DNA from 3 places in the Nakamurella alba genome. Region 3 is predicted to be linked to each of the others. Evidence: riboswitches for the same ligand, from Rfam matches in the RefSeq annotation. Region 3 holds a riboswitch; each other region holds the start of a gene.
What was found. Region 3 has a riboswitch for S-adenosylmethionine ahead of GIS00_RS22100 (LLM class flavin-dependent oxidoreductase). Riboswitches for the same ligand answer to the same signal wherever they lie in the genome.

Region 1 (9,366 bases), on a different contig from region 3:
ACCCGCAGGTCGTGCACTCCGGGCAGCGCGTCGAGACCGCCAGGGACGGCGTCCAGGTCGGCCGCCAGCGAGGTCCGGGTGAGATGACGCAGCTGGGACAGGGAACCCGTCTCGACCACCCGACCGGCCCGGACGATGCTGACCCGGTCGCACAGCGACTCCACCTCGGACAGGATGTGGCTGGACAGCAGGACGGTCGTGCCGCGCTCCCGGGCCCGCCGGATCTCGTCCTGGAACACGGCCTCCATCAACGGGTCCAGCCCGCTGGTCGGCTCGTCCAGCACGAGCAGCTCCACGTCGGCGGCCAGCGCCGCGACCAGCGCCACCTTCTGCCGGTTGCCCTTGGAGTACGTCCGGCCGCGCCGCCGGGGGTCGAGTTCGAAGCGCTCCAGCAGATCCGCCCGTCGGGCCGGTTCGACCGGGCCGCGCAACCGGCCCAGCAGGTCGATCACCTCGCCGCCGGTGAGGTTCGGCCAGAGAGTGACATCGCCGGGGACGTAGGCCAGCCGGCGGTGCAGCGCCACGGCGTCGGCGAACGGATCACCACCCAGCAGCAGGGCCGACCCGGCATCCGGCCGGAGCAGGCCGAGCAGCACCCGGATGGTGGTGGACTTCCCGGCGCCGTTGGGCCCCAGGAAGCCGTGCACCTCGCCGGTGCCCACCGTCAGGTCGAGGTCGTCCAGTGCGACCACGTGCCCGAACGTCTTCCGGACACCTTTCATCTCCAGAGCAGCGGTCCCGGTCACGGTTCCTCCTGGCGGGTGTGCAGGTGTGCGAGATAGCCGTCCAGCAATCGGCTGTCGGTGAACAGCCCATGGGTGAGCAGCTCGACCAGCGGCAGGGCCACCCGGTCCGCGGCGGCGACCTGCGCCGCCGGTGCCGGCGTGCCGGGCGGCGCCAGGTAGTCGGCCAGCAACTGGGTGCCCAGGCTCATCACCACCAGCGCGAGGGCGCGGCCGGTGTCGTCACCGGCCGACCGGACGTCACCCCGCTCGGTCGCCAGCACCAGGTAGCGCCGGGTCTGCTCCACCAGCCCGTCGAAGAAGCGGCGGGCGAACGGGCCGCCCTCGACCAGGGCCTGCCGCACGTAGCCGTGCAGCGGCTCGGCGGGCCTGGCGGACATCAGTTCCGCGAGCGTGGAGAGGTCGGCGCCCGCCACCTCGTCCACCGAGGCGGCGAAGAAGTCCGAGATGTGGGCGTCGCAGGCCGCGCGCAGGCCGTCCTTGGACCCGAAGTGGTGCAGCACCAGCGCCGGCGAGACGCCGGCGGCCGCGGCGATGGCGCGCACGGTCGTCCTGGCGAAACCGTGCGTGGCGAACAGGGTGATCGCCGCGTCCCGGATCCGGGCACGTGTGGTCAGGTCGTCGTCCTGCGCTGAACGCATGTTCAGCATGCTAAACGCGTGTTCAGCCATCGGTCAAGACACCCGGTGCCCCGGCGACACCGGTTCGCTACACTCGCGTCAGGTCATGAGTGCCAGTGACAAGCCCCGGCTCGCTGGCCGGCAACCCTCCACACGCGGTGGGGTGCCCCGGGTGATTGACCTGGCGGAGCCCGGATCCGGGTTCCGCAAGCGCGGGTCGGCCACCTGGCCGGCCCAGTTGGCCGCCCGGAGGAGCGCAGCTGTGTCCTGTCGAATGTGTTGCCGCCACTGAATTCTCCGGCGTCCGCAGTGCGGCCGACGTACCCGGGGTAGTGGTCCGAAGGCCGCATCCTGCCGCCCCGCACCGGGCGGTCCAGGAACCCAGCAGCACCCGCCGCGCCCCGGTATCCGGGACATGGCGGCCATCCGTCCTCGTTGTATCAGCGACCCGTCCCCGCCCGTCATCCCCGGCGGAGCGGGCATGGTCGCTGCCCCGCCCTCACGTCACAGGAGATGAGAGATGAGCCCCAACTGGTCCTTCGAGACCCGGCAGATCCACGCCGGCCAGACCCCGGATCCCACCACCAAGGCCCGGGCCCTGCCGATCTACCAGACCACCTCGTTCGCCTTCGACTCCAGCGAGCACGGCCGCAAGCTGTTCGCGCTGGAGGAGCTCGGCAACATCTACACCCGGATCCACAACCCCACCACCGATGTCGTCGAGCAGCGGATCGCCTCCCTGGAAGGTGGCACCGGTGCGCTGCTGGTCGCGTCCGGCCAGGCGGCCGAGACGCTGGCGATCCTCGCCATCGCCGAGGCCGGTGACCACGTGGTGTCCTCGCCGCGGCTCTACGGCGGTACCTACAACCTCTTCCACTACACGCTGCCGAAGTACGGCATCAGCGTCGACTTCGTGGAGGATCCGGACGATCTCGAGTCCTGGCAGGCCGCCGTCAGGCCGAACACCAAGCTGTTCTACGCGGAGTCGATCTCGAACCCGCAGCTGGACGTGCTGGACTTCCGCGGTGTCTCCGACGTGGCGCACCGCAACGGCGTGCCGCTGATCGTCGACAACACGGTGCCCAGCCCGTATCTCATCCGGCCGATCGAGCACGGCGCGGACATCGTGGTGCACTCGGCGACCAAGTACCTCGGCGGCCACGGCACCGCCATCGGCGGCGTGATCGTGGACGGCGGCACCTTCGACTGGAGCGCCGACCCGGAGAAGTTCGCGAACTTCAACAACCCGGATCCGAGCTACAACAACCTGGTCTGGGCCCGGGATCTCGGCCCGAACGGGCTGTTCGGCATCAACGTGTCGTTCATCTTCAAGACCCGGCTGCAGCTGCTCCGCGACATCGGGCCGGCGATCTCCCCGTTCAACGCCTTCCTGCTCGCCCAGGGCATCGAGACGCTGAGCCTGCGGGTGCAGCGGCACAACGAGAACGCGCTGGCCGTCGCCCGTTTCCTGGAGGGCCGGGACGAGGTCGAGTCGGTGTCGTACCCCCAGCTGGAGTCCAGCAAGTGGCACGCGCTGCAGCAGCAGTACGCACCGCTGGGCGGCGGCCCGATCGTCTCCTTCGAGATCAAGGGCGGTGTGGAGGCCGGGCAGACCTTCACCGACGCGCTCGAGCTGTTCACCAACCTGGCGAACATCGGCGACGTCCGGTCGCTGGTCATCCACCCGGCCTCGACCACGCACTCGCAGCTGTCCGAGGCCGAGCAGTTCACCACCGGTGTCACCCCCGGCCTGATCCGGCTGGCCGTCGGCACCGAGTCGATCGACGACATCCTGGCCGACCTCGACGCCGGGTTCCGCGCGGCGAAGGGCTGACCGATGACCGCGGTGTCGGCCGGGCCCGACGGCTCACCCGCCGTCGGGTCCGGTCGGCATGCGCGGGAGATCGGTGACCTGCCACTGGATTCCGGTCACGTGCTGCCGGCGGTCACCATGGCGTACGAGACCTGGGGCCGGTTGTCGCCGGAGCGGGACAACGTGGTGCTGGTGCTGCACGCCCTCACCGGTGACGCCCACGTGGTCGGCGACGTCGGTCCGGACCAGCCCACCCCCGGCTGGTGGGACGGGCTGATCGGGCCGGGGTCACCCATCGACGACGCCGAGTACTTCGTGATCGCCGCGAACGTGCTCGGCGGGTGCCGGGGCAGCACCGGCCCGTCGTCGACCGGCCCGGACGGCCGGCCCTGGGGGTCACGGTTCCCGGAGATCACCGTGCGGGACCAGGTGCGGGCCGAGCACCGGTTGCTGCAGCAGCTCGGGATCACCTCGCTGGCTGCGGTCCTCGGTGGCTCCATGGGCGGGATGCGCGCGCTGGAATGGGGTGTCGAGCACGCCGGTTACGTGCGCGAGGTGATCGCGGTGGCCACCACCGCGGCCGCCTCCGCGGACCAGATCGCCTGGGCCACACCGCAGCTGGCCGCGATCCGGATGGACCCGGCGTTCGCCGGCGGCGACTACCACGGCGGTCCGGCACCGGTCGCCGGGATGGCGGTGGCCCGGCAGATCGCACACACCACCTACCGCAGCGCGCAGGAGCTCGAGGACCGGTTCGGCCGGGACGAGCAGCCGGGCGGCGGCTTCGCGGTCGGCTCCTACCTCACCTACCACGGCGAGAAGCTGGGCCGCCGCTTCGATCCCGGCTCCTACCTGGTGCTCACCGAGGTGATGAACGGCCACGACCTCGGCCGTGGCCGCGGCGGCGTCGACGCCGCACTGGCCATGATCACCGCCCCGATCACCGTGGCGGTGGTGGACAGCGACCGCCTCTACACACCCGCCGAGGGCGCGCGGATCGCCACCGCGCCCACCGCGCGTCCGCTGCAGGTCATCCACTCCCGGCACGGTCACGACGGTTTCCTCATCGAGGCGGACCGGATCGGCGACATCGTGCGCACGGCGCTGGCCGCCGGGAAGAGCTCCTGACCGCACCGCGACCGGCACGGCGACGACGGGTCAGTAGTGTGCGGGGCAGGAGCCGCGGCGTCGACCGGCCGGATCCGGGACGGTGCGGAGGAGGAACGGGTGGCGGTGCGGTTCGGCTACAAGGCGTCCGCCGAGTTCTTCGGGCCACGTGAGCTGATCGAGCTCGGTGTGCTGGCCGAGCAGAGCGGGTTCGACTCCGTCTTCGTCTCCGACCACCTGCAGCCCTGGCGGCACGACGGCGGCCACGCCCCGGCCACCCTGCCCTGGTTGGGTGCCCTCGGCGAACGGACCAGCCGGATCCTGTTCGGCACCTCGGTGCTCACCCCGACCTTCCGCTACCACCCCGCGGTGATCGCGCAGGCGTTCGGCACCCTCGGTCTGCTGTACCCGGGCCGGGTCGTGCTCGGCGTGGGATCGGGGGAGGCGCTCAACGAGGTGCCGCTGCGGTCGTCCTGGCCGGACGGCCGGGAGCGGTTCGCCCGCCTCAAGGAGGCCGTCACGCTGATCCGGAAGCTGTGGGCCGGCGACCGGGTGCACTTCGACGGGACCTGGTACTCCACCGACAACGCCACTGTCTACGACCGGCCCGAGGTGCCGGTGCCGATCTGGATCGGCGCCTCCGGACCGGCCGCGACCCGGCTGGCCGGGCGGATCGCCGACGGGTTCATCACCACCTCCGGCAAGTCGACCGCCCAGTACACCGAGACCCTGTTGCCGGCCCTGGCCGAGGGTGCGGCCCGGTCCCGGCGCAGCCTCACCGACCTCGAGCTGATGATCGAGGTCAAGGTGTCCTTCGACCCGGACCCGGCCCGGGCGCTGGCGGACACGGCGTCCTGGGCCACCCTCGCGCTGACCCCGGAGGAGCGGGCCGGGGTGACCGACCCGCTCGAACTGCAGCGGATCGCCGCTGCGGTCACCCCGGAGCGGGCCGCGGCGCGCTGGATCGTCTCCTCGGATCCCGACGAGCACGTCGAACGCATCGGTCGCTACCTGGATCTCGGCTTCACCCACCTGGTCTTCCAGGCGCCCGGACCGGACCAGGCCCGGTTCCTCGAGCTCTACGGGTCGCAGGTGCTGCCCCGGTTGCGGGCCCGCTGACACCCTCCTCCCGCCGGAGACCGACGGCCTCCGGCGGTACCCGTCGCCGGTTCCCCTCCGGCCGGCGCCCGAGGGCGGAATCGGCCGCCCGGGACGCCGCACCGCGCGCCGGGGAGAACAGAACGGCGTTCTGTGGCCGGTGCCTCACCGGCCGGTCCGGTGGCCTGTGCCACACCCGATCGGCCGTCGGTCAACCCAGCGTCACTTTCGGCGTGCACAGAGCGACAACTGTCGTCCAGCGGTAAACCCGGCGACACACGACCGTCATTCGTTGCCGTCCTGCACAAGAAGAGGTCGAAACCGGGCGATGTGCCCATAGTCGGCCGATCGGAATCCGACATACCGTCGGCCCATGACAGCGACCAGCACGGCGTTCGCGCCGCCCGGGGTGCGCATCACCGACACCACCGACGAGGTGCTCGCCGCCCTCGCCGCCCTCGGGTCCGATGCGACGGTGATGGCCGGCGGCACCGAGGTGATGATCCGCCTGCGCCGCCGCGAGATCGACCCGAAGCTGTTGCTGCACATCGGTCGTCACTCGGAACTGCGCACGATCACCGAGGACGCCGTCGTCGATCCGGACGGCGGTGCGGCGGCCGCGGCTCTGCGGATCGGCGCCACGGTGACCCACCACGACCTGCTGGCCGACCCCCGGGTGCCGGAGCTGGTCAAGATCACCGCCGAGCGGATCGGCTACCCGCAGACCCAGGAGCTGGGTACGGTCGGCGGCAACCTGATCATCGCGCACCCGGCGGACCTGGCCACGCCGTTCTTGGTGCACGATGCACAGGCGGTGCTCAGCTCGCAGGCCGGCACCCGGACCGTTGCCGTCGCCGACCTGATGCTCGGCGACCGGCTGACCGCGATCCGGCCCGACGAACTGCTCTCCTCGGTCACCCTGCCGACGCTCCCGGGAGCGGTCACCGGCTACCGCAAGGTCGGCCGCCGCGGCGAGATGGACGCCCCCATCATCACTGTCGCGATCCTGCTGCAGTTCGGCACCGGTGCCACGATCACCGACGCCCGGGTGGCGGTCGGGTCCTACGCCGACGTCCCGTTCCGGGCCCGCGCGCTCGAGCAGGCACTGGTGCGCACCGGTCTCCCGGACGGGCCGGCGATCGCCGAGCTGTCCCGGCTGGCCGACCTCGGCGCCGAAGCGGTCGAGGACGTCAAGGCCACCGCCCGTTACCGCCGCACGCTGCTGCCCCGCCTGGTCGCCGATGTGCTGACCGGCTGCCTGGCCCGAGGAGTGGACCGATGAACCAGATCTCCGCCGAGATCAACGGCCGGGTGCGGAGCTGTGCGCCGCTGGGTGCCGAGTCGCTGCTGCACTCGCTGCGCGAGCGCTGGGAACTGCGCGGCGCGAAAGAGGGCTGCCTGGAAGGGGAGTGCGGCGCCTGCACGGTGCTGCTGGACGGCCGCGCGGTCGACTCCTGCCTGGTGCCCACCGCCGCCGTCGACGGCCGCTCCGTCCGCACCATCGAAGGACTCGCCGGTTCGCCGGTCGGGACCGCACTGCAGGGCGCCTTCCAGGCACACGGCGCCGTGCAGTGCGGGTTCTGCACCCCCGGGATGATCGTCTCGCTCACCGATCTGCTGGAGCACAACCCGGACCCGGACCGAGGTCAGGTGCTGGACGCCGTCACCGGCAACATCTGCCGCTGCACCGGTTACGTCCAGATCGTCGAGGCCGCCCTCGCCGCCGCCGCGACCCTGCGCGGGGAGACCTCGTGACCGCCTCGCTGATCGGCGCCCCGGTCGCCCGGAACGACGCCCCCGGCAAGATCACCGGCACGGCCGTGTACGGCATCGACCACCGCGAGGTCGGCATGGCGCACGGCGCCGTGCTCCGTTCCCCGGTGCCGGCCGGGCGCATCGTCACCCTCGACACCTCGCCCGCACTCGAGGTTCCCGGCGTCATCGCGGTGCTCACCGCGAAGGACCAGCCGGACCTGCTGGGTGGTTGGGTGCTGCGGGACCAGCCGATGCTCGCCGTCGACGAGGTCCGCTTCGAGGGCGAGGCGATCGCCCTGGTGATCGCCGAGACCCGGGAGATCGCCAAGGCGGCGACCACCGCGATCGTGCTGGAGATCGACGAGTGGCCGGGCATCGACATGGACGCCGCGATCGCCGGCCACGGCGACCCGGAGATGCGGTTGATCCACCCCGACTGGGCCTCCTACCAGCCGACCGGCGGGGACTTCCCGCGGGAGGGCAACCTCGCGGCCCGGATGTTCGCCGACCCGCCCGGGGTGGACGAGGCCTTCGCCCGCGCCGCGCACGTCGTCGAGGACACCTTCACCGTCGACCGGCAGTACCAGGCCTACATGGAGCCGAAGTCCGGCCTGGCCACCTGGGAGAACGGCCGCTGCACCCTGCACACCTCCACCCAGTACCCGTTCAACGTGCGTGACCGGGTCGCGCAGTACCTGGGCATGCGGTCCTCGGACGTGCGCGCTGTCGGCCACGTCATCGGCGGCGGCTTCGGCGGCAAGCTGGACGCCTCGGTGGAGCCGCTGGCCGCGCTCGGCGCCCGGGCGGTCGGCCAGCCGCTGCAGATCCGCAACGACCGCGAGGAGGACATCCTCACCTGCCCGAGCCGGGAGAACGCGGTGATCCGGGTCCGCACCGCGCTGGACGCGGACGGCGTAATGATCGCCCGGGACGTGCTGGTGGACAGCGACAACGGCGCGTACAGCGGCGAGATGCCCGGCCTGGCCTCCCTTCCGCTGTCGATCCTCGGCTCGGTCTACGAGATCCACGGCCCGGTGCGGGTCGACTCCCGTCTCTGGTACACCAACACCACCCCGACCGGCGCCTTCCGCGGGGTCGGCGGCCTCTACCTGTACATGTCGCAGGAACGCCACATGGACCACATCGCGGCGACCCTCGGCGTGGACCGCCGCGAGTACCGGCTGCGCCACCTGTTCTCCGACGGCTCGGTCACGCTGACCGGCCAGGTGCTGCCCGACGCGTCGCTGCTCGCCGAGGCCTTCGAGCTGATGGAGCAGACGGTGCCGTGGGAGCAGGCGCACGCCGAGCTCGGTCCCAACCAGGGGATCGGTATCTCCGCGGGCATGTGGATGACCAACCCGATGCCCGGCTCGGCCACTGTCAAGGTGAACGAGGACGGCGTCGTGCAGGTGATCAGCGGCGCCAACGACAACGGCTCGGGTTCGGTGTCGATGGGGCTGGTGCAGATCGTCGCGGAGACCATGGGGGTGCGGCCGGACCAGGTCGTGATCACCATGCCGGACACGGATGTCGCCGGCTACGACGGCGGCTCGCAGGGCAGCCGCACCACGCACTCCGCCGGCCGGGCCGCGCGGGACGCCACCGCCGATGCCCGCAAGCAGCTGCTCGACGTGGCCTCCGGGATGCTCGAGGTCGATCCCGCCGACCTGCTGATCACCGACGGCCGGGTCGAGGTGGCCGGGGTGCCGGAGCGCAGCCTGTCCGTCGCCGAGGTGGCCACCGCCGCCCTGTACTCGATCGGCCACATCACGGCGACCAGCTCCTACGCCACGCCGCCCGTGCAGTACAACCCGAGCTGTGCCGACGGACTGCTGTTCCCCGGCATGGCCACCCCCAGCTACCACGTGCACCTCGCCGTGGTCGAGATCGACCCTGTCACCGGTGGTGTCAAGGTCATCCGGTACGTGATCGTGCAGGAGACGGGCCGGGTCATCAACCCGGTCGGGTTCCGCGGGCAGGTGCAGGGCGGTGTCACCCAGGCCATCGGGTACGCCCTGCAGGAGCAGCTCCGCATCGGTCCGGACTGCCGCTACCTCGAACGCAACCTGCACCAGTACCGGATCCCGCTCGGGCTCGACCTGCCCGACGTCGAGATCGTCCCCATGGAACATCCCAGTGCCGCCGGGCCTTTCGGCGCGCTGGGCGTCGCGGAACCACCCATCACCTTCGCCCCGGCCGCCATCGCCAACGCCGTCAGCCACGCCCTCGG
Region 2 (9,366 bases), on a different contig from region 3:
TCTCGCAGGTCAGCACAGCGGCGCCGGCCTTGCGAAGACCGTCGGCGAGCGGCTTGTTGCGGGCCCCGCCGGCGTGCTGGACCAGCAGCACCACCCCGTCCACCTGATCGGTGGTGTAGCGCAGCAGTTCTGCGGCGGTCTCCTTCGAGACCTCGTGCGCGCCACGGACGATCACCACGCGTGGCTCGGCGAACAGGCTGGGCGCCACCAGGTCCGCGAACTCGGCCGGGCTCAGCCCGGCACCGGTCGCGTCGCGGCGCTCGACCTCGGGATCGACGGCACGCGCGGCCGCCATGGTCCGGCTGACCGCACGGTCCACGAGCAACCCTTCGTCGCCCGTCACCAGGACGAGCGGGGGCGGTGGTGTGGGGGTCGCCGTCGGCACGTCGCCATCCTGCCAGTCGTCGCCGACAGCCCCGATCCGTCAGGCACTGTCCTCGCGACCGCGCTGCCGGGAGGCCCGGACCTTGGACCGGTTCCCGCACCGCTGCATCGAGCACCAGCGCCGCGCGCCGGTCCGGGAGGTGTCCACGAACACCAGGGCGCAGTCGTCCGCCGCGCACTCGCGGATCCGGTCGGCCAGCGGCCCGCCGAGCACCCGGACGGCGTCCCTGGCCACGTCGGCCACGACCTGGGCGCCGGTGGCCGGCTGCTGCCAGAGCGATCGTTCGGCGCCGTCCAGTACCGGGGCGAGTGGCGGCACGGCCGCGGCCGCGTTGATCGTCGCGAGGTCCGCGTCGGGGATCCGGCCGCCGGCCATGCGCGCCCGGAAGGCCCGCCACAGCGCATCGCGCAGGGCCCGCGCCCCGGCGAGTGCGGTGCCGTCGACGGCGACCGGCGCAACGGCCAGCGAGCACCGGCCGGCCCAGTCGGCGAGGTCCTGCGGAGTGCGGAGGGTGTCCCACACCGCCAGCTCGTCCGGGCCTCCGAGCAGCAGGAACTCCGCGGAGAGCGCTCCAGGATCGAAGGTCCAGACCGCCCCGTCGGACGACCGCATCGTTGACAGACCGTGCATGTAACCACTATACCGGTTACATCGAAGCAGCACCGACGAGCGAAGGAGACGACCATGGACAGCCTCGGACAGACGCCGACGGACACCACCGGACTCACCCGCGACGCGGGCTGGGAGATCGGGGTGCGCAGCACCGTGCCGTACCCGGCAGCGGTGGTGTGGGAGCTCCTCACCTCGACGGACGGCCTGGCCCTGTGGCTGGGCACACCCGTCGACGGAGCACTGCCGACCGATCGTGGCGAAGGGTTCGTGCTGGACGGCGGCGCAAGCGGCGAGATCCGCTCCTACCACCCGGGATACCGGATCCGGCTGACCCTGCAGGACGCCGGCGGACCGGACTCGACGATCCAGCTGACCCTGGACGACCGGGACGACCGCACCGGCATCGGGTTCCACCAGGAGCGCCTCCCCGACGCCGCCGCCCGCGACCGGCAGCGCACGCACTGGAAGCACGTCACCGACCAGATCGCCACCGCTCTCGACACCACCACGAGCGCCGACTAGTCCAACGGCACCGAGTGCCCATGTAGGATCAGCCGCACAACCGAATACACCTCATCCAGAGGGGCAGAGGGATACGGCCCGTTGAAGCCCCGGCAACCGCGTCGGATGATCGCGTTCTTCGAGCTCAGCTCGCGAGGCCATCGACCGAAGGTGCCAATTCCGTCCCGTCACGAACGGGGAAGATGAGCAGAGAGGCCTCGTCATGACTGCTGTCCTGTCCGGTACCGATCTCGGTGCCGCCGTCGCCCTGTCCTGTCGCGAGTGCGGCGCACGGGTCGAACTCGGACCCAGCTACGCCTGTACCGAGTGCTTCGGGCCGCTCGAGGTCGCGTACGAGTTCCGGCTCCGGGGCGACGAGCTGCGCGCGGCCATCGAGGCGGGCCCGCAGAACATCTGGCGTTACGCGCCGCTGCTGCCGGTGCCCTCGCACGTGGCCTCGACGCCGAACATCAACCCGGGCGCGACGAAGCTGGTGAAGGCCGAGAACCTCGGCCGGGAACTGGGTCTGCGCAACCTGTGGGTGAAGGACGACTCCGGCAACCCGACGCACTCGTTCAAGGACCGCGTCGTCGCGGTGGCGCTGGCCGCCGCCCGCGAGCTCGGTTTCAAGGTGCTGGCCTGCCCGTCCACCGGCAACCTGGCGAACGCCGTGGCCGCGGCGGCCGCGCGGGCCGGCATCCGGTCGGTGGTGTTCATCCCGTCGAACCTCGAGCAGCAGAAGATCCTGACCACCGCCGCGTACGGCGGCACGCTCATCGCCGTCGACGGCAACTACGACGACATCAACCGCCTGGCAGGGCAGATCGCCGCCGAGCAGGAGGACTGGGCGTTCGTCAACGTCAACGTCCGGCCGTTCTACGCCGAGGGGTCGAAGACCCTGGCCTACGAGGTGGCCGAATCGCTGGGCTGGCGGATCCCGCAGCAGGTCGTCATCCCGATCGCCTCCGGGTCGCAGCTCACCAAGGTGGACAAGGGTTTCACCGAGCTCGCCGCCCTCGGCCTGGTCGACGACACCCCGTACAAGATCTTCGGCGCCCAGGCCACCGGCTGCTCGCCGGTCTCGCAGGCGTACAAGGCCGGCCAGGACTTCGTGCAGCCGGTCCGGCCGGACACCATCGCGAAGTCGCTGGCGATCGGCAACCCGGCCGACGGCCCCTACGTCCTGGACGTGGTGAACCGGACCGGCGGTGCCGTCGAGGACGTCACTGACGAGGAGGTCGTCGAGGGCATCCAGCTGCTCGCCCGGACCGAGGGCATCTTCGCCGAGACCGCCGGTGGCGTCACGGTGGCCGTGCTCCGCAAGCTGCTGGCCACCGGCAAGCTGGACCCCGATGCCGAGACCGTCATCTTCAACACCGGCGACGGACTGAAGACCCTGGACGCGATCGCCGACAAGGTCGGCCCGACCGCCACCATCAAGCCGACCCTGGACGCGTTCGAGGCCACCGGCCTGGCGTGATGCGCGGCTGACACACGAAGTCTGAGAAACGAAAGAGCGGGCCCGGTCGGAGTTCTCCGACCGGGCCCGCTGCGTTGTCCGGTGCCTCTACGTTGTCCGGTGCCGCTGTGTTGTTCGGTGCCGCTCAGTTGTCCGGTGCCGCAACCATGGGCCCGATGACGCCCGGGCGGTCAGCTGTGCTGGTCGGACCCGTCTGGCAGCCGGATCCCGAAGAGGGTGTGCAGCGCCTGCACGTAGTCCTGGCCGCTGCCGGTGCGGGCCAGCTCGCGGGCCCGCAGGGTCGGCGTGTGCAGCAGTGACTGGGTCACCCGGTGCATGGCCAGCTCGACATCGGCGGCCAGGTCGTCGGACAGGTCCCCGTACTTCGACCGGAACCGGCCCATCTCCTTCTGCACGGCGGACGAGACGTGCTCGCGCAGCGCGACGACGGCCGGGTCCAGTGTGCGGACCGCTTGGTCCTCCTCGAAGCGGGCGACCGCGTCGATGACGATGTCCTGCGCGGCGACCACGGTGTCGTGGTGCTCCGGCGCCACCCCTTCGGCCACGGTGTGCAGGTCGGTGACGTCGACGCCGTCCATCCCGCGGACCCCCGGACCGAGATCCGAGTGCAGCGCGAGATCCAGGACGCGGAGCCGGCTCTCGCGCAGCGCGACGGCCTCGGCCACCACCTCGTCGGACAGGCTGCGGCGACCGGTCCCGCTGCAGCCGATCACCAGGTCGACGGTCGCGACCGCCTTGACCAGGCCGTCGGCGTCGATCGCGGTGGCGTGGTGGGTCGCGGCGAAGGCCTCGGCGCGGCCGCTCGGCGAGTGCACCAGGAACTCGGCGCAGCCGCGGGCCCGCAGCGCGGTGGCGACCACCCGGGCGTAGGCGCCGGTGCCGACGATCAGTGCGGATGCCGGCACCGATCCGTCGGCCAGGGCCAGGTCCAGCGCGACGGAGGCGACGGACCGGCCGGCACCGCCGAGCGAGGTCGCGGAGGCGACCTTCTTGGCCGTGCGGGAGGCCTTCTGGAACAGCGAGTTGAGAACGGTGGTGGCGGCGCCGGCGGCCTGCGACTCGGCCAGCGCCCGGGACACCTGCCCGGAGATCTCCGCCTCCCCGACGACCATCGAGTCCAGCCCGGCGGCGACGGTGAAGAGGTGGGCCGCGACCGGCGCACCGACCCGGACCTTCAACGAGGAGGCGGCGTCGGCGGGATCGAGCCCGGCCACGTCGGCGACCAGGGCGGTGACCGCGTCGATCGCGTCGTGGAACCGGGCGGTGTCGAGATAGATCTCCAGCCGGTTGCAGGTGGCGATCACCACACCGCCCGCGACGGGCGAGTCGTCGGACCCGACGAGCTCGGCGATGCCGGATCGCAGCTGCGCGCTCCGGGCGGAGAGCCGGTCCAGTTCGGAGAGCTCCAGGTCATGGTGGCTGGCACCGAGAACCATGAGCATGTCAACGATGGTAACGCCTCTGACCTGCAAGAACCCACTTAGGGCAGCCTAACCGTGTCGACCCGGGAGGGTCCGGGGGCCGGTCCGGGCAGGTCACCGGCCGGGGTCTGGGACGATGGCAGCACCATGCCCGGAACACCACCTCCCCCGCTCTCCGCCCCCGTCACCGCCGCGACCGGCGGCGGCGACGCCGGCCCCGACGCGGGGGGCCTGCCTGCCACCCACCCGCTCGTCGACGGGCGGACGGCGTCCGCGCCGCTGGTCCGGGCGATGCGCGGGGACCGTCCGTCGACGCCGCCGGTGTGGTTCATGCGGCAGGCCGGACGGTCGTTGCCGGAGTACCGCGCGGTGCGTGCCGGGGTCGCCATGCTGGACTCCTGCCTCCGCCCCGAGCTGGCGTCGGAGATCACCCTGCAGCCGATCCGCCGGCACGGGGTCGACGGCGCGGTGCTGTTCAGCGACATCGTGGTCCCGCTGAAGCTGGCCGGGATCGACGTCGACATCGTGCCCGGGACCGGCCCCGTGGTGGCCGCGCCGGTGCGGACGGCGGCCGACGTGGCCTCGCTGCCCGATCTCGACCCCGCAGCACTCGCCCCGGTCGAGCAGGCCGCCGCGCTGACCGTGGAGCAACTGGGCGGCGTGCCGCTGATCGGCTTCGCCGGCGCCCCGTTCACCCTGGCCAGCTATCTCGTCGAGGGCGGTCCGAGCCGGGAACACTTGCGCACCAAGGCGTTGATGCACGCCGACCCGGAGACCTGGCACGCGCTGGCGTCCTGGGTGGCGGACATCACCCTGGCCTTCCTCCGCGGCCAGATCCTGGCCGGGGCGTCGGCGGTGCAGCTGTTCGACTCCTGGGCCGGGGGGCTCTCGCTCGCCGACTACACGGAGTTCGTCGCGCCGCACTCCGCCCGGGTGCTGGCGGGCGTGGCCGACCTCGGGGTCCCGCGGGTGCACTTCGGTGTCGGAACTTCCGAGCTGCTGGTGGCGATGCGGGACACCGGCGCCGACGTGATCGGCGTCGACCACCGGCTGCCGCTGGACGAGGCGAACCGCCGGCTCGGCGGGACGACCCCGCTGCAGGGCAACATCGACCCGGCCCTGCTGTTCGCCGGACAGGACGCCCTGGAGCGACACACCCGGCGGGTGCTGGAGGCCGGGCGGGCGGCGCCGGGGCACGTGGTCAACCTCGGCCACGGGGTCCCGCCGGACACCGACCCGGACGTGCTGACCCGCCTGGTCGAGTTCGTCCACCAGCAGTGACCCGGCCCGCCTCCGCCGGCGAGGGCCGCCGCCCGGTGGTGATCGGCGGCGGGGTGGCCGGACTGGTGGCGGCCTGGGAGCTGGCCCGGGCCGGACGCGCCCCGATCGTGCTCGAGGCCTCCCCCGCCCCCGGCGGCACCGTCGCCCGACACACCGTCGACGGGCTCGACCTCGACGCCGGGGCGGAATCCTTCGCAACGGCGACACCTGCGGTGGCGCAGCTGGTCTCGGACCTCGGGCTCCAGGACCGGGTGGTCTCCCCGAACCCGGCCGGCGCCTGGGTGAGACACGCCGCCGGTGCCGCACCGCTACCGGCCGGCGGGCTGCTCGGCATCCCTGGTCGCCCACTGGCCGCCGACGTCCGCCGGGTGCTCGGCACCCCGGGTGCCCTGCGCGCCGCGGTGGACCGGGTGCTGCCCCGCCGGACCGGCACCGGCCCGGGCACCCTCGGCGACCTGGTCCGCACCCGGATGGGCCGACGCGCCCTGGACCGGCTGGTCGCGCCGGTGGCCGGCGGTGTCTACTCCGCGGACCCGGACGGCCTGGAGACGCACTCGCTGAACCCCAGGCTGCTGCCCGCGCTGGCCGAGCACGGATCACTCGCCGCTGCCGTCCGTGCCCTGCGTGGCGGAGCGGGTGCCCGCGCCGGGTCCGCGGTGGCCGGCCTGCGCGGCGGCATGTACTCGCTGGTCGAGGCACTGTCCGCGCAGATCGCCGGCGCCGGCGGGGAGATCCGCACCGGCACACCGGCCCTGGCGCTGTCCCGTGCGGGCACCGCGTGGCAGGTGTCGGTCGCCGGGGCACAGCTGCTGACCGACCTGGTGGTGCTGGCCACGGACGCCGGCCCGGCCGCCGCCCTGCTCGGCCCCGCATCGGCGGTGACCCTGCCCACCGACACCACCGACGTCGTTCTGGTCACCCTCGTCGTCGTCGGACCCGATCTGCGCGCCGCTCCGCGTGGCACCGGCCTGCTCGTCGCGGCCGACGTGCCCGGCATCGCCGCGAAGGCACTGACCCACGCCACCGCGAAATGGGACTGGCTGGCGCAGGCCGCCGGCCCGGACCGGCACGTGCTGCGCCTGTCGTATGGCCGCGGGGACCGCACGCCGGACGACGGAGAGCTGCCCGCGCTCGCCGCCCGGGACGCGGCCGCACTGATGGGGGTGCCGCTCGGCACGGTCCACGCCACGGCACTCACCCGCTGGTCGGCGACGGTCCCCCGGTTCGGCACCGGCCACCGGGACACGGTGCGCGCCCTCCGCGCCGGGCTGCCGCCCGGGCTGCTCGCCGTCGGCGCCCACCTGGCCGGCACCGGGCTCGGCGCCGTGGTCGCCGACGCCAGGGCGGCGGTCGCCCCGTTGATCGCCTCGCCGTCGTCGCAGTCCTGAACCGATCGCGACCGAGCCACTCGCGACCTGCACCGCCACCCCGTCCGCGGGACCGGTTCGTGCGACGCCCCTCACCGGGTCACGCTCACCACACCCCGCGCGGCACATCCCACTCCCCGGAGCGGGGAAGATGGGGGCATGACCAGTGACACCGGCGCCGCCGCCGGAACCGGATCACGCCCGGAACGGACCCGACCGACCGCCCGCGAGATCAACGCCGGCATCCGGTACACCGCGTTCACCGTGCTCCGCCGGACCTCCGGACTGCCCACCTCCGCCGAGGCCGCGCTGGACGAGCTGACCGCGCTGGTCGCCCGACTGGCCGAGCAGGACGACGTGCAGATCCGCGGCTTCTACGACGTGTCCGCGCTGCGGTCGGACGCCGATCTGATGGTCTGGTGGCACGCACCGACCGCGGAGGCCCTGCAGCACGCGACGCGGGCGCTGCGACGCACGGCCATCGGCGCGGCGACCGAGCAGACCTGGTCCGCCGTCGGCCTGCACCGGCCGGCCGAGTTCAACAAGGGGCACGTGCCGGCCTTCCTGGCCGGGGCCGGCGCCAAGAACTGGGCCACCGTCTACCCGTTCGTCCGGTCGTACGAGTGGTACCTGCTGCCCGACGAGGAGCGCCGGACCATGCTCGTCGAGCACGGCATGATGGGCCGCGAGTACAACCAGGTGCTGTCCAACACCGTCGCCGCCTTCGCCCTCGGCGACTACGAGTGGCTGCTCTGCCTGGAGGCCGACGAGCTGCACGACACCGTCGACCTGATGCGGCACCTGCGTGCCTCCCGGGCCCGGCTGCACGTCCGCGAGGAGGTCCCGTTCTACTCGGGCCGCCGCGTCGACGAGGCGGGTGCGGTGGAGGTCCTGGCATGACCGCCGGCGGCTACGACGCCGTGCTGCTGGCCGGGTTCGGCGGGCCCGAGGGGCCGGACGACGTGATGCCGTTCCTGCGCAACGTCACCCGCGGTCGTGGGATCCCGGAGGAACGGCTGGTGGAGGTCTCGCACCACTACCAGGCCCTGGGCGGCGTCTCCCCGATCAACGACCAGAACCGGGCGCTCCGGGCCGCGCTGGAGAAGGCTCTCCGGCACCGGGGTCTCGACCTCCCGGTGATCTGGGGCAACCGCAACTGGGAGCCCTACATCTCCGACGTGGTGGCCGACGCCGCCCGGGACGGCCGGCGCCGGCTGCTCGGGGTGGCGACGTCCGCGTACTCGTCGTACTCCTCGTGCCGGCAGTACCGGGAGGACTTCGGCGGCGCCCTGCTGAGCACCGGTCTGGTGGGCGAGGTGGTGATCGACAAGATCCGACCGTACTTCGACACCGCCGGCTTCATCGACCCGTTCGCCGACGGCACCGCCGCCGCCGTGCAGCATGCGCTCGACGACGACTTCGACATCTCCCAGATCGAGATCCTGTTCACCACACACTCGATCCCCGACGCGATGGCGGACAGCTCCGGTGCCGCCTGCCTCGGCGACCACGTTCCCGGCGGCGCCTACGTGACCCAGCACATGGCCGCCTGCGCCGCGGTGGCCGCCGCGGTCGCCGGCCGCTGCGGGGCGACCCCGGCCTGGCAGCTGGTCTACCAGTCCCGCTCCGGCCCGCCGTCGATGCCGTGGCTCGAGCCCGACATCTGCGACGTCATCGAAGGCATGGGTGCCCGCGGGTACAGCGCCGCCGTCGTGGTGCCGATCGGTTTCGTCTCCGACCACGTCGAGGTGGTGTGGGACCTGGACCACGAGGCCCGGGACGCCGCCGAGGCCGCCGGGGTGTGGTTCGAGCGGGTGGCGACCCCGGGCACGGACCGGCGGTTCGTCGCCGGCCTGGCCGCGCTCGTCGCCGAACGGCTGCAGGGCCGCCGCCCGGACCTGACCATCGGACCGGTGTCACTCCCCCAGCGTCCCGACTTCTGCGCCACCGGTTGCTGTGTCAACCTGCGCGGGGCGAAACCGACCACAGCGGGCCAGGACTCGGCCCGCGACTGGGAGGACACCGACGTGTCGGCGGAGCAACTGATCCGCTCCGGCATCCCCGGCAGGCTGCCGGTATGACGGCCGCCCGCCTGCCCTCCGCTTTGCGGATCGGGACCCGGGGCAGCGCCCTGGCGCTCGCGCAGTCCGGGATGATCGGCGAGCAGTTGTCCGCGCTCATCGGGGTGCCGGCGGAGCTGGTCACCATCCGCACCGAGGGCGACGTGAACATGGCGCCGCTGACCGGCATCGGCGGCACCGGGGTGTTCGTCTCCGCGGTCCGCGACGCGCTGCTGGCCGGCGAGGTGGACCTGGTCGT
Region 3 (9,366 bases):
GTGCAGGGCAACCTCCGGCGGGCTGACCGCGATCATCGGGTGGATGCCGGGGATCCGGACGCTGACGTTGCCGAAATCTGTGGATGCGGCGAGGATCTCCGGCACCACGCCACCCGCCAGGGCGGTCCGGCCGAGCGCTTCCTGGTGCACCGCCCAGCGGGCGGCCAGCGGGCCGTTCGTCCGGACCGGCAGGCTGAACGGCACCGGGTCCCAGGTGAGTTCGGCGCGGGTGCCGGTGGCCAGCGCGATACCGCGGGCGATGTCCTCGAGCCGCTCGGAGAGGTCCTTCAGGGTGGCCGGATCGGCGGAGCGCACGTAGTACTCCACCGTGGCCCGCTCCGGCACGACACTGGGCCGGTCGCCGCCCTCGAGCACGATGCCGTGCACCCGGTCGCTGGGCGGGATGTGTTGCCGCAGCAGCCCGATCGCCTGGTAGTTCAGCACCACCGCATCCAGTGCGTTGCGCCCCAGGAACGGGCTCGCCGACGCGTGCGCGGCGGTCCCGTGGTAGGTCACCCGCAGCTGGCGGCGGCCCAGGAACGGGTGGTCGACCACGTCGTACCCGAAGCCGTGCACCATGATTGCGGCGTCCACCGCGTCGAAGAATCCGGTGCGGGCCAGGATCTCCTTGCCGGAGTTGCCCTCCTCCGCGGGTGTGCCCAGCAGCAGCACACGCCCGGGCAGACGCAGCCCGGCGGCGACCGCCCGGTGCAACCCGAGGAACGCACCGACCGCGGCAGCGGCGATCAGGTTGTGACCGCAGGCGTGGCCGATCTGCGGAAGCGCGTCGTACTCGGCCAGGATCGCGACGGTGGGCCCGCGATCCGGGTCCGGTGCGCCGTCGTCGGGACCCTCGGCGGTCAGGCCGGCCCGGAAGGCGGTGTCCAGGTCGTGCCATCCGACGGCGGCGGGGATGCCGTGCCGTCCGAGCAGGGCCGTGATGATGGCCACCGAGCGGTGCTCCCGGAACGCCTCCTCGGGATGCGCATGGATCTCCCGGCCCAGTGCCACGATCTCTTCCCGACCCGACTCCGTCGCGGCTCGCACGGCCTCCACCGTTGCGGCTCCGGCCCCGGCGAACGGGGAATCCAGTGGCGTGAACGCTGCCCGCTTGCGGTCCGTCGTGCGACCCAGCGCATCCAGGAAGGCGGTGCTGATCGGACGCGGTCCCCCGGTGCCGTCCGTCATTGCGGGACCGGGAGAGTGTTCGGCGCCTGGAAGCACATACCTGGCAACCTATCTCATAGTGACAGGGTGAACCGATTCACTCCTCGGATGCTTGCACGGGCCCGGTACAGGTCCTACTGTCGGGGTAGGTGACGAGTTCCAGCCACTGGCCCGGCAGGCTGGACGGCAACCCTTCGACTCGATGGGGTGCCCCGGGATCACACCTGGCACGGCGTCGGAGCGATGCCGGGCAAGCGACGTCGACGGAAGGACCCGAACCGTGTCCGGTTCGCTGGAGATGACCACCCTGCACGCGGTGCTGCGCCGCGAGATCGACCTCTGCGTCACCGCCGGCGCGCTCTGTCGCTCCTGACATCCCCAGCCACCAGCCCGGCCGGGGCGACCTGTCGTCGCCGCGCGGCCGGGATCACCGACCCCGGAGGTCTCATGTCCACCCATATCCACCTCGGCCTCGCCCTCGACGGCGCCGGTTGGCATCCCGCCGCGTGGCGTGAGCCGACATCACGTCCGGCAGAACTTTTCTCGGCCGGCTACTGGACGGATCTCATCTCCACCGCGGAACGCGGAACGCTGGATCTGGTCACCATCGAGGACTCACTGACCCTGCAGTACGACCGGGTCGACCGGGAGGACGACCGGACCGACGTGGTGCGCGGCCGGCTGGACGCCCTGCTCATCGCGGCCCGCGTCGCGCCGGTCACCCGGCACATCGGCCTGGTGCCGGTGGTGACCACCACGCACACCGAGCCGTTCCACGTCTCCAAGGCCCTCGCCACCCTCGACCACACCTCCCGGGGCCGGGCGGGATGGCAGGTGCGCACCGGCGGTTTCGGCCGTGAGGCCGCCCAGTTCGGCCGTCGGGAGATCCCGGCGCTGGACCTGGAGGCACTGGAGCCCGGCGAGCTGCCCGCCTTCCTGGTCGACCTGTTCGACGAGGCCGGCGAGGCCATCGACGTGGTCCGCCGGTTGTGGGACAGCTGGGAGGACGACGCCGAGATCCGCGATGTCGAGCACCGCCGCTTCATCGACCGCGAGAAGGTGCACCACATCGATTTCGTGGGCAGCGGGTTCAGCGTCCGGGGACCGTCGATCACCCCCCGGTCGCCGCAGGGCCAGCCGGTGATCAGCCTGCTGGCGCACCGGCGCGTGCCCTACCTGCTGGCCGCGGCGCACGCGGACCTGGTGTTCGTCACCCCGACCGACGACGAGCGCGCCCGCGGGATCCTCGCCGAGGTCGGCGACGCGGTCGTGCAGGCCCGGCAGTCGCCCGAGCCGCTGCAGGTCTGGGCGGACGTAGTGGTGTTCCTCGACGGTCCGGACGAGTCGGGTGCGGACCGGCTGCGGCGCCTGGACGGCCGCGTACCACTGGAGACCGAGACGCTGGTGTTCGCCGGGTCGGCCGCCGACCTGGCCGACCGGTTGCAGAGCTGGAACACACTGGGATATCACGGATTCCGACTTCGACCCGGCGTCGCCACCGATGACGTCCCGCGGATCGCGGACGATCTGGTGCCCGAGCTGCGTCGCCGCGGGCAGCACCGCGAGACCTACCCCGACACCAATCTGCGCGGGCTGATCGGCCTGCCCACCTCCGTGCCCAACCGGTACGCCACCGCCTGACAAGGACCACTGACGATGAGCACACGCAAGCAGATCATCCTGGGCGCCTACCTGGGCGGCGTCAACCACCACACCGCGTGGTGGGACGAGCGGGCCGGCAGCCAGATCGACTTCAGCACCTTCGAGCACACCGCACGCACCGCCGAGCGCGGCAAGTTCGACTTCTTCTTCCTGGCCGAGGGTCTCGCGCTGCGGGAGCGGGCGGGCCAGGTCTTCGACCAGGACATCGTCGGCCGCCCGGACACCCTGCCGGTGCTGGCGTCGATCGCCGCGGTCACCACCCACCTCGGTCTGGCCGGCACCATCAACGCCACCTTCAACGAGCCGTACGAGCTCGCCCGGCAGTTCGCGTCGCTGGACCACCTCTCCGGCGGGCGGGCGGCCTGGAACGTGGTCACCTCGTTCGACGCGTTCACCGGCCAGAACTTCCGGCGCGGCGGGTTCCTGGACCGTGCGCAGCGGTACGAACGGGCCGAGGAGTTCATCGCCACCGTGCGGGAGCTCTGGGACTCCTGGGACGAGGGCGACCTGGTCGCGGACAAGGAGACCGGTACGTTCCTGCGCCGGTCCGACGCCGGCAGCTTCCGGCACGCCGGCCCGCAGTTCGACATCCACGGCCGGTTCACCGTCCCGCGCAGCCCGCAGGGCCGGCCGGTGCTGCTGCAGGCCGGGGTGTCACCGCAGGGTCGCGACTTCGCGGCGGCCAACGCCGACGCGATCTTCTCGCCCTACGGCCAGTTGCCGGAGGCGGCCGACTTCTACCGGGACGTCAAGGCCCGAGTGGTCGCCGCCGGCCGGAGCGCGGACGATGTCAAGATCCTGCCGTCGGCCGGCTTCGTCATCGGCGACACCGCGGCGGAGGCCCGGGAGAAGTACGAGGAGGTGCGCCGCGGTCAGGTCACCGGGCAGACGGCGTTGATCCTCCTGGAGCAGGTCTGGAACCGGGACCTGTCCGCCTACGACCCGGAAGGCCCGCTGCCGGACGTGGAGCCGGACGCGGACGCCCCACAGATCATCCAGGGCAAGGCCTTCACCTTCCAGGATCGCTTCGAGACCGTCGCGAAGTGGCGGCAGGTGGCCGAGACGAAGAACCTGAACCTCCGCGAGCTGGTCATCGATCAGTTCGAGCGCGGTCCGTTCGTCGGTACCGCCTCCGAGATCGCGGCCCAGATTGATGATTTCGTGCAGAACGACGGTTCGGATGGGTTGATCATCGGGTCGCACCTGGTGCCGTGGGGCCTCGACGACTTCGTCGATCAGGTGGTGCCCTTGCTGCAGGAGCGCGGTTCGCTCCGTGCGGACTACACCGGCTCCACCCTCCGGAACAACCTGGGACTGCCCGCGGTGCGGTCCACCGAGTTGGTCTGAGGCGGTCGGGTAGATGACCCGGTACGGGTCCGTGCTGGACACCATCGGCCGCACCCCGCTGATCCGGCTCCGGCGGGTGACCGAGGGGATCGACGCCGAGGTGTACCTCAAGGCCGAGCAGTTCAACCCGGGCACGTCGGTCAAGGACCGGACGGCGCTGTGGCTGGTCGACGACGCCGTGCGGTCCGGTGCGCTGGGCCCCGGTGGCACCATCGTCGAAGCAACCTCCGGCAACACCGGTATCGGCCTCGCCCAGGTGGCCGCCGCCCGCGGCTACCGGCTCGTCGCCGTCATCTCCGACCGGATCTCGGTCGAGAAACGGCTCACCCTGCTCGCCTACGGGGCCGAGGTGGTGTTCGGCACCGCGGGTGTGCCCCGGGAGGATCCGACCTCCGTGCACTCGACCGCGGTGCGACTGGCCGCGGAGATCCCCGGCGCGTGGCGCGCGGACCAGTACGACAATCCGGCCAACCCGCGGGCGCACCGTGAGCGCACCGGACCCGAGATCTGGGACGACACCGAGGGCAGGGTCACGCATTTCGTCGCCGGCATCGGGACCGGCGGTACCATCACCGGCGCCGGCGGGTACCTGCGGGAGGTCTCCGGCGGGACGGTCACGGTGATCGGGGCCGATCCGGTCAGCTCCTCCTACGGCGGTGGCGACGGGAGCCCGTTCCTGGTCGAGGCGTCCGGCCACTACCGCCATCCGGACACCGCGGAGGATGTCTGGCCGCTGTCGTACGACACCGGCGTGGTGGACCGGATCGAGCGCATCGGTGACCGCCAGTCGGTGCTGACCGTCAGGGATCTCGCACGCCGCGAGGGCATCCTGGTCGGCGGTTCGACCGGCCTCGCCGTCGCCGCCGCCCTGCGGGTGGCCCGCGACCTGCCACGTGACGCCGTGGTGGTCGCACTGGGGCCCGATTCCGGCCGGGCGTACCTGTCCAAGTACCACTCGGACGACTGGTTGCGCACCAACGGTTTCCTGGAGGACGGGACCGGACCTCTGGTGTGCGACGCCGCTCCGGCCGACGCGGCGACGTTCCCCGCACTCGACCACACCTCAACCGTCGGCGAGGCGCTGCTCTGGCTGGCCGACCGGACCGGACCGGCCGCGGTGCGACTCGCCCGACCCACCGATGATCTCGCGCCCGCCCTGGCCGAGATCCTCGGCACGGTCCGTGCGGAACAGCTGTTACTGCTGCCGGATCGCTCCGTCACACTCGACGCCGTCCTGGACCAGGTGCCACCGGCGCTCGGGGTCGGGGAGAGCGCGGCAACCGCGGTGCGCAGGCTGCGGGAGCTGGGTCAGGACCATGGCCTGGTCGTCCGCGACGGGCGCTTCGCCGGCCTCGTCACGGTCGAGGGCCTGCTCCGGGCCGGCAGCGCAGTCCCTGTCCCCCACCGACCGGTCGCCGCCCTGCACCTGTCCTGATCCGCGCCCCTCCGTTGCACCGACGACCTCACGAACGGATCCATCACCATGCCCGCCCTGCCCCTGTTGCATCCCCGCGTCATTGCCGAGGAGCCGGCATCCTCTGCCGAGGAGCTGTTTTCGCCGTCGACACCGGGCCGGTTGCCGGCCGCCATCCGCTCGGCGATCGCCTACCGGATCACCCTGCGCGCCGACCGCCCCGATCTCGCCGGCCCGTATCGCGACCGGATCAACGACACCCTCGCCGCCACGTTCACCCGGAAACCCACCGACCCCGGCCGCCTACCCCCGATCATCACTGCCCTGCTGGGGGTTGCCGACGCGCCCCGGCACGGGTTCCGCGCCGCCGCCGGTGCGCTACGCGTCGAGCACGGGTTCACCCATCGCGACCTGACAGACCTCGAGAACGTCGTCTCGTTCGTCCGGGACCAGATCGACCCGGCCCGGGCCTGACCCCCGGGAGCTCAGGCGCTGCGCACCAGGTTGGGTCGGGCGGGCAGCTCCAGGCGCTCGCGCAGGGTCGATCCGGCGCCCGGTCCCCGCACCACGCCGCGGTCGCGCAGGGCGGCCACCAGATCGGGCAGATGGTCGATCAGGCCGGCGTCGCCGCGGCCGTCGAGCAGGATGTAGCCGTCGACCGCTCCACGCCGGAACCGCCCGGCGAGTTCGTCGGCCACCTGTTCGACAGTGCCCGGCACCACCCAGTTCCCGCCGCTGCGCGCCTCGGCCCGCAGCACGGAGAGCACAGTGGCCCCCGGTGCCAGCGCCACTTCGCGCAGTCGTTCGAAGCGTGTGCGCCGGCCCTTGACCTGTTCCGCCTCCGGCAGCAGGTGCACCGGGAAAGGATCCGCGAGGTCGTGACCGGAGAGGTCGATGTGACCCATCATGGCCTCGATCATCGCCCGGCCGCGGACCACGTCCACCGCCTCGTCCAGCTCGTCGGCCAGCGCGACCGCCTCGGCATGCGTCCGGCCGATGATGGGGCGCACCCCTGGAGTCAGCCGGATGTCGTCCGCGGCACGGCCCGCCGCGACCGCGCCACGCCGCAGGTCCTCGCGCATCTCGCGAGATCCGTCCTCGGTGGGCTGCGGGGTGAAGACGACCTCGGCGAACCGGGAGGCGAGAGCACGCCCGGCCGGGGACGATCCGGCCTGCACCAGCACCGGATGTCCTTGCGGCGAGCGCGGGAAGCTCAGCGCGCCGTGCACGGAGAAGAACTCCCCGTCGTGGGCCACCTCACGGATCCGGTCCGGCCGGAAGGTGGGTGGTGTTCCCGCGGTGAGGGCATCGTCCGCCCAGCAGTCCCAGAGTTCGGTGACCAGACCGACGTACTCCGCTGCCCGCCGGTACCGGTCGTCGTGTGCGGGCAGGGATGTCCCGAACTTCTCCTCACCCCCGGCCGAGGTCACGATGTTCCATCCGGCCCGGCCGCCGGACACGTGGTCCATCGAGGCGAGGTGCCGGGCCGTCTGGAACGGGTGGGTGAAGGTCGTCGAGATCGTCGCGACCAGGCCGATCCGCTTCGTTTCGCGGGACAGGGCGGACAGCAGCGTCAGCGGTTCCAGGGGCGGGGAAGGCGGTGCCGTGCCTGTGGTGCGGGACGCCCGGAACTCGTAGTTGTCGGCCACCAGCAGGAAGTCCAGACCGGCCTCCTCCGCGGCCCGGGCGTCGTCGACGAAGCCGGCCAGGGGTTCACGACCGCTGCCGTGGACCGGCGTTCCGGCCCCGAGCATGATGCCCAGGGCGAGACCGGACCTGCCGGTTTGCCCGGTCACGCCACTCCCGTCGCGGTGGTGACGGCGACATCCGGTACCCGGCCGAGGTCGTCCCACACCGGGGTGAAACCGTATGTAGGGACGGTCGGAACCGGAAGCTGCAACTTGTCCCGCAGGGTGCCGGCGGCGTACTCGCCCTGCACCAGACCACGCTCCTGCAGCAACGGCACCACTCGGTCGACGAAGTCCTGCAGGCCGTCCGGCAGCACCATCGGATGGACGCTGAGTCCGTCCAGAGCACCGGCCCGGAACCAGATCTCGATGTCCTCGGCGATCTCCGCCGGGCTGCCGACCACCGTTCGGTGCCCTGAGCTCTCGGTCTCCGGGCCGTACACACGATGCAGCACCTGACGCAGGCTCGGCCCGGGGAGTTCGCGCAACGAATCGGCCATCTCGTCCTCGGCACCGATGCGCTCCGCCGGGAAGCGGTCGTCGAGGTCGACGCCGCCGAGGTCCGCCTGCAGCCGCACCTCCAGCTGGGGGACGCGGCGCTGCAACGAGTTCAGCGCCTGCAGGTCCCGGAGTCGGTTCTCCGCATCCTGCCGGTTCTCCCCCACCACGGGCACGAACCCGGGCAGCACCCGGACGTCATCGGGCTCCCGGCCGTACCTGACCGCCGCGTCACGGACCGCTGCACGATAACGCCGCGCGCCGTCCAGGTCGATCTGCCGGGTGTAGACGATGTCGGCATGGCGCCCGGCCAGATCGATCCCGGACGGGGACCCACCGGCCTGCGCGAGCAGCGGAACGGTCTGCGGGCTGCGCGGCATGGTCAACGGTCCGCGGACCGAGACGAAATCGCCGTGGTGCCGGACCTGCCGGATGGCGTCCCGGTCCAGCAGCCGGTCGGCGCTGCGGTCGGCGACCACCGCATCCGGCCCCCAGGCCACCCAGAGTTTCTTGACGGCCTGCAGGTAGTCGTCCGCCATCCGGTAGCGCAGGTCGTGCTCGGGCAGCTCGCGTCCGTAGTTGTCCGCCGCCGCCTGCGAGGTGCTGGTGACGACGTTCCAGCCGGCCCGGCCACGACTCAGATGGTCGATGGACGCGAGCTGCCGGGCCACCGTGTAGGGCTCGCTGAAGGTCGTCGAATGGGTCGCCACCACGCCCAGGTGCTCCGTGTGCGCCGCGATCGCGGTGATCAGGATGAGTGGGTCGAGGGGCCACAGCAACGACATGTCCGGGTCCGGGGTCAACGACAGGGCATCGGCGAGGAAGAGGGTGTCGAAGCGCCCTCGTTCCAGGGTCCGGCCGAGATCGACCCAGTAGTCCAGGGTGGTCACGTCCCGGACGTCGGCCGACGTCGTCCGCCAGGCGGCGGTGTGCCCGCCGGTCTGCCCCCGGAGCACGGCATTGAGCAGCAGGCGCCGGGTCATCGTGCCACCGCCAACTGGCGACGCCGTAGTCCGGGCAGCGGCACCAGGCCGAGATGTTCGCGCAGGGTGCTGGTCTCGTACTCCTGCCGGAACAGCCCGCGCTCCTGCAGGATCGGGATCACCTCGTCCACGAAGCGTCCGAAGCCGCGCGGGGAGTACGGCGGGATGACGTTGAAACCGTCGACCGCCCGCTCCACGAACCAGGTTCCGATCTGATCGGCGATCTGCTCGGCGCTGCCGATCAGCGAGAGGTGGCCGTTGGTGGCGACCTCCAGGTGCATCATCTGCCGCACCGTCCAGCGGCGTTCCAGCGCCAGCTCGCGGTAGACCGCGAACCGGCTGCGGCGGCCCTGCACCTCGTCGACCTCGGGCAGGAGCTCCGGAGGCACGGTCTCGTCCAGGGAGAGCCCGGTCAGGTCGACACCGCCCAGCTGACCGGACAGGATGGCCAGCCCGGCATCGCTGTCGGCGAGTGCGAGCAGGTCTGCCTGGATCTGCCGGGCCTCCTGCTCGGTGTCGCCGACGATCGGCACCAGGCCGGGCAGCACCTTGATCTCGTCCGGGTGCCGCCCGGCGGCCGCCACCTGCTTCCGCAGGCCGGCGTAGA

Region 1: it holds a riboswitch for S-adenosylmethionine, as region 3 does, so the genes downstream of both, GIS00_RS02250 (bifunctional o-acetylhomoserine/o-acetylserine sulfhydrylase) here and GIS00_RS22100 (LLM class flavin-dependent oxidoreductase) in region 3, are expected to answer to the same signal.
Region 2: it holds a riboswitch for S-adenosylmethionine, as region 3 does, so the genes downstream of both, thrC (threonine synthase) here and GIS00_RS22100 (LLM class flavin-dependent oxidoreductase) in region 3, are expected to answer to the same signal.

What each region holds. Positions count from the first base shown of each region.
Region 1 covers NZ_WLYK01000001.1:529,112-538,477, forward strand. The annotation lists gene GIS00_RS02240 (ABC transporter ATP-binding protein) at 1-722, opposite strand, end outside; gene GIS00_RS02245 (TetR/AcrR family transcriptional regulator) at 743-1,384, opposite strand; SAM riboswitch class IV at 1,466-1,582, shown strand; gene GIS00_RS02250 (bifunctional o-acetylhomoserine/o-acetylserine sulfhydrylase) at 1,884-3,197, shown strand; gene metX (homoserine O-acetyltransferase MetX) at 3,201-4,304, shown strand; gene fgd (glucose-6-phosphate dehydrogenase (coenzyme-F420)) at 4,404-5,402, shown strand; gene GIS00_RS02265 (FAD binding domain-containing protein) at 5,755-6,663, shown strand; gene GIS00_RS02270 ((2Fe-2S)-binding protein) at 6,660-7,136, shown strand; gene GIS00_RS02275 (xanthine dehydrogenase family protein molybdopterin-binding subunit) at 7,133-9,366, shown strand, end outside.
Region 2 covers NZ_WLYK01000001.1:960,619-969,984, reverse strand. The annotation lists gene holA (DNA polymerase III subunit delta) at 1-385, opposite strand, end outside; gene GIS00_RS04255 (CGNR zinc finger domain-containing protein) at 425-1,015, opposite strand; gene GIS00_RS04250 (SRPBCC family protein) at 1,070-1,519, shown strand; SAM riboswitch class I at 1,568-1,708, shown strand; gene thrC (threonine synthase) at 1,722-2,978, shown strand; gene GIS00_RS04240 (glutamyl-tRNA reductase) at 3,149-4,420, opposite strand; gene hemE (uroporphyrinogen decarboxylase) at 4,547-5,680, shown strand; gene hemG (protoporphyrinogen oxidase) at 5,677-7,068, shown strand; gene hemQ (hydrogen peroxide-dependent heme synthase) at 7,207-7,947, shown strand; gene GIS00_RS04220 (ferrochelatase) at 7,944-9,128, shown strand; gene hemC (hydroxymethylbilane synthase) at 9,125-9,366, shown strand, end outside.
Region 3 covers NZ_WLYK01000011.1:8,933-18,298, reverse strand. The annotation lists gene GIS00_RS22105 (M20 family metallopeptidase) at 1-1,188, opposite strand, end outside; SAM riboswitch class IV at 1,316-1,430, shown strand; gene GIS00_RS22100 (LLM class flavin-dependent oxidoreductase) at 1,615-2,808, shown strand; gene GIS00_RS22095 (NtaA/DmoA family FMN-dependent monooxygenase) at 2,824-4,176, shown strand; gene GIS00_RS22090 (pyridoxal-phosphate dependent enzyme) at 4,190-5,611, shown strand; gene GIS00_RS22085 (hypothetical protein) at 5,660-6,064, shown strand; gene GIS00_RS22080 (NtaA/DmoA family FMN-dependent monooxygenase) at 6,076-7,386, opposite strand; gene GIS00_RS22075 (NtaA/DmoA family FMN-dependent monooxygenase) at 7,383-8,759, opposite strand; gene GIS00_RS22070 (LLM class flavin-dependent oxidoreductase) at 8,756-9,366, opposite strand, start outside.